2 regions of the Kitasatospora sp. NPDC096077 genome follow, and region 1 is predicted to be linked to the other one. Evidence: predicted binding sites of a transcription regulator. Region 1 holds the regulator's gene; the other holds the start of a gene.

Evidence for each region. Region 1 encodes HspR, which represses chaperone genes until heat shock. Its sites were predicted from a motif close to TTGAGNNNNNNNNNCTCAA; they were not measured.
Region 2: the regulator HspR is predicted to act here: its motif matches at 2,211-2,229, upstream of lon (endopeptidase La).

Annotation. Positions count from the first base shown of each region.
Region 1 is NZ_JBEOSV010000025.1:56,252-59,659, reverse strand. It holds gene ABTZ03_RS22295 (hypothetical protein) at 103-1,101, opposite strand; gene ABTZ03_RS22290 (heat shock protein transcriptional repressor HspR) at 1,319-1,861, opposite strand; gene dnaJ (molecular chaperone DnaJ) at 1,869-3,026, opposite strand; gene grpE (nucleotide exchange factor GrpE) at 3,250-3,408, opposite strand, start outside.
Region 2 is NZ_JBEOSV010000005.1:187,490-190,897, reverse strand. It holds gene lon (endopeptidase La) at 1-2,188, opposite strand, end outside; gene ABTZ03_RS07745 (rhomboid-like protein) at 2,353-3,168, opposite strand.

The DNA of each region.
Region 1 (3,408 bases):
TCTGGACCAAGCAGCCTGCTGCCTCCCAGGCGCAGTCCACGGCCGCCCGGAACCTTGCCGCTGCCACCATCGCTGATGACGTGATTTGGACTTGAGCGTGCCTCAGTAGGGCGTCTCGGTGTCGTTGAACAGCGGCATGGTGCGGTGACTTTCGGACAGCTTCCAGCCCAGTTGGAACAGGGTGTCGGCCGCGTATTCGTCCCGTAGCTCGGCGATGTGGCGGGCGAGTGTGCGCTCGCTCAAGCCCAGGTTCCTGGCTATGACGCGATGGCCGATGCCCTGCAGCATCATCCTGAGGATGTTCTCGCGGAGCCTCGAAACGACCTCCGGGGGGACGTCAAGCCCTCCTTGGAACGGGATGGCGCGTTCCCAGAAGCTTTCGAACAAGCTGACCATGAAGCCGATCACGGCCTCGTCCTGGATGAATGCCGCCCGCTGCTGGTCGCCGCTGACCGGAATGATCGCGGCGGTGCGGTCGACGATGATCATCCTGGTGAACGGCTCGCCCAGCGTACGGACCTCGCCGCCGGCGGCGGTCATGGCCGCGACGTAGGCCCGCGTGGGAGCGGAGTACCGCGTGCTCGGCTGGTACAGCGTGCGTCGTGAGACTCCGCGCCGGAGCATGTCGGTGTCCAGGGCGATGGCCGCCTCCGTCGGGAAGGAGCGGGAGCCCCCACCCGGCTGGGCGCTCAGCACCTCCTCGCGGCTGCCTTCCATGAGGTCGACCAGTCGGCGGTTGATCTCGGCCAGGCCGTGGAGGTGCTCGATCGGGCCACCGTCGTGCGCCTCGTTTCCCCCGTTGCCATAGGCGTGGGTGAGCTCTTGGAACTCGGCGGGCAGAGCAGCGGCCCGGCTGAGCAGATCGAGGGCCTTGCGTTGCCAGGTCGCCGTGAGAGCGCTGGCGAGTTGCTTTGGGTCGACGGCGACGAGCATTCCCGGATCCTCTATATCCGGTACCAACAAGCCGATATCGACCAATTCGCGGAGGGAGCCGCGATCGCCTTCGTCCGCTATGGCAGCGATCACCCTCCCGGGTTCCCGCAGGACGGCCATGTAGAGAGATCTGGCCTCGGGGGAGAGCTGACTGTAGGCGTTGGCCATGGGACCGGATGCCTCAGTCCCACTCATGTCTTGCTCCCTGCCTCGGCTTGGACCTTTCGGCCTTACTCGGTTGTATTCACTACCAGATTCCGCTGCAACTGTCGCATGACCGAACCTGCTCCCACCTGGCAGGAAGGAGCCTGCCACGCCGACACAACCGCCGGCACCCCCCGAACAGGAGGGAGCCGGCGGCTGGTGGTGCGGTGCGGGTCCCCGGTCAGCGCTTGGGGCGCCAGACGACGAGGGCGCTGGACTGCGGGGTGGGCGGCTGGTACGGGACGAGGTCGCGGCGGTAGGAGGCGTGGACGGCCGCCTCGCGCTGCTGGAGGGCGCTGGCGGCGCCTTCCAGGGAGTCGGCCAGCTCGGTGATGCGGGCCTGGAGGGCGGTGACCTGGTTCTCCAGCTCGATGATCCGCTTGATGCCCGCCAGGTTGATGCCCTCGTCCTGGGAGAGCCGCTGGACGTCGCGCAGCTGCTGGATGTCGCGGGCGGAGTAGCGGCGCCCGCGGCCGGCCGTGCGGTCGGGGCTGACCAGGCCGAGGCGGTCGTACTGGCGGAGGGTCTGCGGGTGCAGGCCGGAGAGTTCGGCGGCGACCGAGATGACGTACACCGGGGTGTCCTCGGTGAGCACGTACTGCGGCGGGGTGGTGGCGCGCCGGGGGCGGCGGGGGCCGTTGCCGGGCAGGCCCTCGCCGAGGCCGGGGCCGATGGGGCCGTCGGGGTCCATCGGCTGCATCGGGTTCATCGGAGTCGGGGACATCTGGTCGTCACGCTCCCTTCGCCGCCCGGAAGAGAGCGGCTCGCGGGTCGTCGGAGGCGGTGGCCTCGCGGTACTGCTCCAGTGCGTCCAGCGCGTCGCCGGTGACGTGCTGCGGCACCACGACCTCGATGGTGACGAGGAGGTCGCCGCGGGTGCCGTCCTTGCGGGTGGCACCCTTGCCGCGGGCGCGCATGGTGAGGCCGTTGGCGCTGCCCGGGGGGAGCTTGAGCTTCACGGCGGGGCCGTTCAGCGTGGGCACCTCGATGGTGGCGCCGAGGGTGGCCTCGGGGAAGGTGACCGGCACGGTGACGGTGAGGTTGTCGCCCTTGCGGCCGAAGACCGGGTGCGGGTCGACGTGCACGGTGACGTAGAGGTCGCCGGGCTGGCCGCCGCGTTCGCCCTGGGCGCCCTTGCCCTTGAGCCGGATCCGCTGGTCGGCCTGGACGCCGGCCGGGATGCGGACCTGCATGGTGCGGGCCGAGCTGGCCCGGCCGCTGCCGTGGCAGTCGGGGCACGGGTCGTCGACGATCATCCCGCGGCCGCGGCAGTCCTTGCACGGCTCGGAGAGCGCGAAGGCGCCCTGGCCGCGGCTGACGGTGCCGGCGCCGACGCAGGTCGGGCAGACCCGCGGGGTGGTGCCGGTCTTGGCGCCGGTGCCGTTGCAGAGCCGGCAGGGGGCCTGGCTGGTCATCCGCAGCGGGACGGTCGCGCCGTCGACGGCCTCCTCGAAGGAGAGCGTCACCTCGGTCTCGACGTCGGCGCCGCGCCGGGGCTGGGCCTGCCGGGCGCCGCCGCGGTTGAAGAGGCCGCCGAAGACGTCGCCGAGGCCGCCGCCACTGCCGCCGCCGCCCTGGCTGCCGTTGAAGAGGTCGCCGAAGTCGAAGCCGTAGTTGCCGGTGCCCGGGCCGCCGGTGCGGAAGCCGCCGTTGGCGAAGAGGCTGCGGGCCTCGTCGTACTCCTTGCGGCGCTTCTCGTCGGAGAGGACGTCGTACGCCTCGGAGATGTCCTTGAAGCGCTCCTCGGCCTTGGCGTCGCCCTTGTTCGCGTCCGGGTGGAACTCGCGCGCCAGCTTGCGGTAGGTCTTCTTGATCTCGGTGGCGGTGGCGTCCTTGGGTACGCCGAGGACCTTGTAGTAGTCCTTCTCGACGAAGTCCTTGCCGCTCATGCGCCCACCTCGTTCCGCTCGGCAGCCGCTGAGCGGTTCACGCGCCCCTTGATGGCTCGCTCGCTGCGCTCGCTCACGGCTTCCGCCACCTCCTGATGTCCATCGTCACTGCGCTGTCAACAGCGTTTGCAGGAAGCGCTGTTGACAGCGCGCTGCGGAGTCGGCCGCCGTACCGGCCGGCGTGTGACTCCGCAGCGCACTGGTTGTCAGCTGTCACAGGTTGTCAGCTGTCCGAGCCACCGTCGGACTTGTCCTTGTCGGTGGACTTCGGCTCGGCGTCCGGGCCGGGCGTCGTCTGGGTGCCCGGCTGGGGCTCGGCCACGGCGACCATCGCCGGGCGGATGATCCGCTCGCCGATGCGGTAGCCGGGCTGGAGCACCTG
Region 2 (3,408 bases), on a different contig from region 1:
CCCGCCCGGTCAGCGAGACCTCGCCCGTCATCGCCAGGTCGGTGCGCACCTTGCGGCCGGAGAGCAGCGAGGCCAGTGCCGTGGTCATGGTGATGCCGGCGCTGGGCCCGTCCTTGGGGATGGCCCCGGCCGGGATGTGCAGGTGCACGCCGCGGTCGCGCAGCGAGGTGACCGGCAGCTCCAGCTCGGCGCCGCGCGAGCGCAGGTAGGAGAGCGCGATGTGCGCGGACTCCTTCATCACGTCGCCCAGCTGCCCGGTCAGGGTCAGCCCGGTGCCGCCGGTCTCGGCGTCGGCCAGCGAGGCCTCGATGTAGAGGACGTCGCCGCCTGCGCCGGTGACCGCGAGGCCGGTGGCCACGCCGGGGACGGCGGTGCGCCGCTCGGCGGGCTCCTGGGCGGACTCCGGCACGTGGTGGGGCCGGCCGATCAGGGCGCGCAGGTCCGCGGCGCCGACCGTGACGGGCAGTTCGCGCTCGCCGAGTTCGGCCTGGGCGGCGATCTTGCGCAGCACCCGGGCGATCGAGCGCTCCAGGGTGCGCACGCCCGCCTCCCGGGTGTACTCCCCGGCCAGCCTGCGCAGGGCCGCCTCGTCGACGCCGACCTGTCCGTCGCTCAGGCCGGCCCGCTCCAGCTGGCGCGGGAGCAGGTGGTCGCGGGCGATGACGACCTTCTCGTCCTCGGTGTAGCCGTCCAGGCGGACCAGCTCCATCCGGTCGAGCAGCGGCTCGGGGATGGCCTCCAGCACATTGGCGGTGGCGAGGAAGACGACGTCGGAGAGGTCGAGCTCGACCTCCAGGTAGTGGTCCCGGAAGGTGTGGTTCTGGGCCGGGTCCAGCACCTCCAGCAGGGCGGCGGCCGGGTCGCCCCGGTAGTCGGAGCCGACCTTGTCGATCTCGTCGAGCAGGACGACCGGGTTCATCGAGCCGGCCTCCTTGATCGCCCGCACCAGCCGGCCGGGCAGCGCGCCGACGTAGGTGCGCCGGTGGCCGCGGATCTCCGCCTCGTCCCGGACGCCGCCGAGCGCGACCCGGACGAACGTGCGGCCCATGGCGCGGGCCACCGACTCGCCGAGCGAGGTCTTGCCGACCCCGGGCGGACCGACCAGGGCCAGCACCGCTCCGCCCCGACGTCCGCCGATCAGGCCGAGCCCCTGGTCGGCGCGGCGCTTGCGGACGGCCAGGTACTCGACGATCCGGTCCTTGACGTCGCCGAGGCCGGCGTGGTCGGCGTCGAGCACGGCGCGGGCGCCGGCGATGTCGTACGCGTCCTCGGTGCGCTCGTTCCAGGGCAGCTCCAGGACGGTGTCCAGCCAGGTGCGGATCCAGGAGCCCTCGGGCGACTGGTCCGAGGACCGCTCCAGCTTGTCGACCTCCTTGAGCGCGGCCTCGCGGACCCGCTCCGGCAGGTCGGCGGCCTCGACCCGGGCGCGGTAGTCGCCCTCCTCGTCGGCCGGGTCGCCGTTCAGCTCGGCGAGCTCCTTGCGGACGGCCTCCAACTGGCGGCGGAGCAGGAACTCCTTCTGCTGCTTGGCCACGCCCTCCTCGACGTCCTTGCGGATGGTGTCGTTGACCTCCTCCTCGGCGAGGTGGTCGCGCAGCAGGGTGAGCGCGTACTCCAGGCGGGCGACCTGGTCGGCCTCCAGCAGCACCTTGAGCTTCTGCTCGGCGGTGGCGAAGGGGGCGTAGCCGATGTTGTCGGCGAGCTCGCCGACGCCCTCGATCTGCGCGACCCGGTCGACGATCTGCCAGGCGCCGCGCTTGCGCAGCCACTGGGTGGACAGCGCCTTGTACTCCCTGACCAGCTCGGCGGCCCGGCCGGCCACCGGGGTGCCGACCGAGGACTCCTCGAAGGGCGTGGTCTCCACCCAGAGGGCGGCGCCGGGGCCGGTGGTGCCGACCCCGATCCGGACCCGGCGCACGGCGCGCACCAGGGCCGCCGGGTCTCCGTCGGCCAGCCGGCCGACCTGCTCCACGGTGGCCAGCGTGCCGGCCGCCGCGTACGAGCCGTCCACCCGCGGGACCAGCAGGACCTGCGGCTTGCCGGAGCCGGTGGCCGCCGCGCGGGCGGCCTCGACCGCGGCCCGCACCTCGGTGTCCTTCAGGTCCAGCGGGACGACCATGCCCGGCAGGACGACCTCGTCGTCGAGCGGCAGCACGGGCAGGGTGAGCGGTGTGGACGTCGATGCCATGATCTCTCCCCGGTCAGTGAACTTGAGTCGACCTGACTAAGGCTTCACGAGCGTCGGATGTTCCCCGACCCGTGTTCGCTGCGAGCGAACACGCCGTCACCGGAACGGCCGGAGGGAAGCCCCGTCAAAAGAACAGGGAAAGAACGGCCCAAGAGACCCGGGCGTCAGCGCACGGTGGACGGCCGGGTACCGGCCCGCACCACGGCGGGGGCCCGGACGGCGGCCCGGACGGGACCGGCGCCGACCAGCGGGAGCCGCGGCAGCCGGAGCCGCGGCCGGGACGGTCCCCGCTCGACCCATCGCACCCAGCGCCACCGCGCCACCCCGGTGAGCAGCGCGGCCGGATGCCCGATGGCCGTGACCAGGTCCCTCTGGGAGGCGATCTGCTGGGCGATCATCAGTGCGGCACCGGCCAGCGCCGGCACCCGCCAGCGCAGCGGGAGCGACGCGATCACCGCGCCCAGGCAGGCGAACACCCCGTAGCTGACCCCGATGTCCAGGCGGTCCATCGCCTCCGGCGCCATCCGCCCGAGCCGCACCGCGGTGATCACCACGCCCTGGGAGAGCAGGGTGGCCACCACGTGCCCGGCCGCGAAGACCGCCGCCGCCCGGGCGGAGCCGACCCGGCGCTCCAACGGCGCCAGGGTGACGGCGAACCCCCACAGGTAGGGCGTCCACGATCCCCCGGCCACCCAGAACCCGCTGAGCACCAGGACCCGCAGCGGGTGCAGCAGCAGGTTGTGGCCGTCCGAGCTGGAGGCCTCCTGGAGGTGCTGGACGAGTTCCGGGTCGGCGAGCCTGGCGAAGGTCGCGGTGATCCCGACCACGGCCAGATATCCGAGGGTGAAGGGAGTGCGCCGGGGCGTCGGAACGCGTTCCAGCAGCCATTCGACGACGCCGGTGCGCAGCCCCCCGCGGAGCATTCCGTACGGCGACCCCACGGCCGCGCGCCGGTCGGTGTCCTGCCGCAGTCCCGCCATGCCGACCTCCGCTCCACCCCCGCGGCCACCAGTGCCGGAAGGTGCCCAACGTACCGACGCGAAGGCCGGTTTCCGCCCTGCGGGGCGCCGTCGCCGCCACGGTACGTCGAGGTTCTGAGAGGCACCTGAGAAAAGCCGGTGAAGACCGTCGACGCGGAGAACGGTCGGATTCCCGGCATTGGTCCAGACCTTCTGTCGATTAACGCGCCAGTAGGGCCTCTGACCGGCGACTTGGCGTCA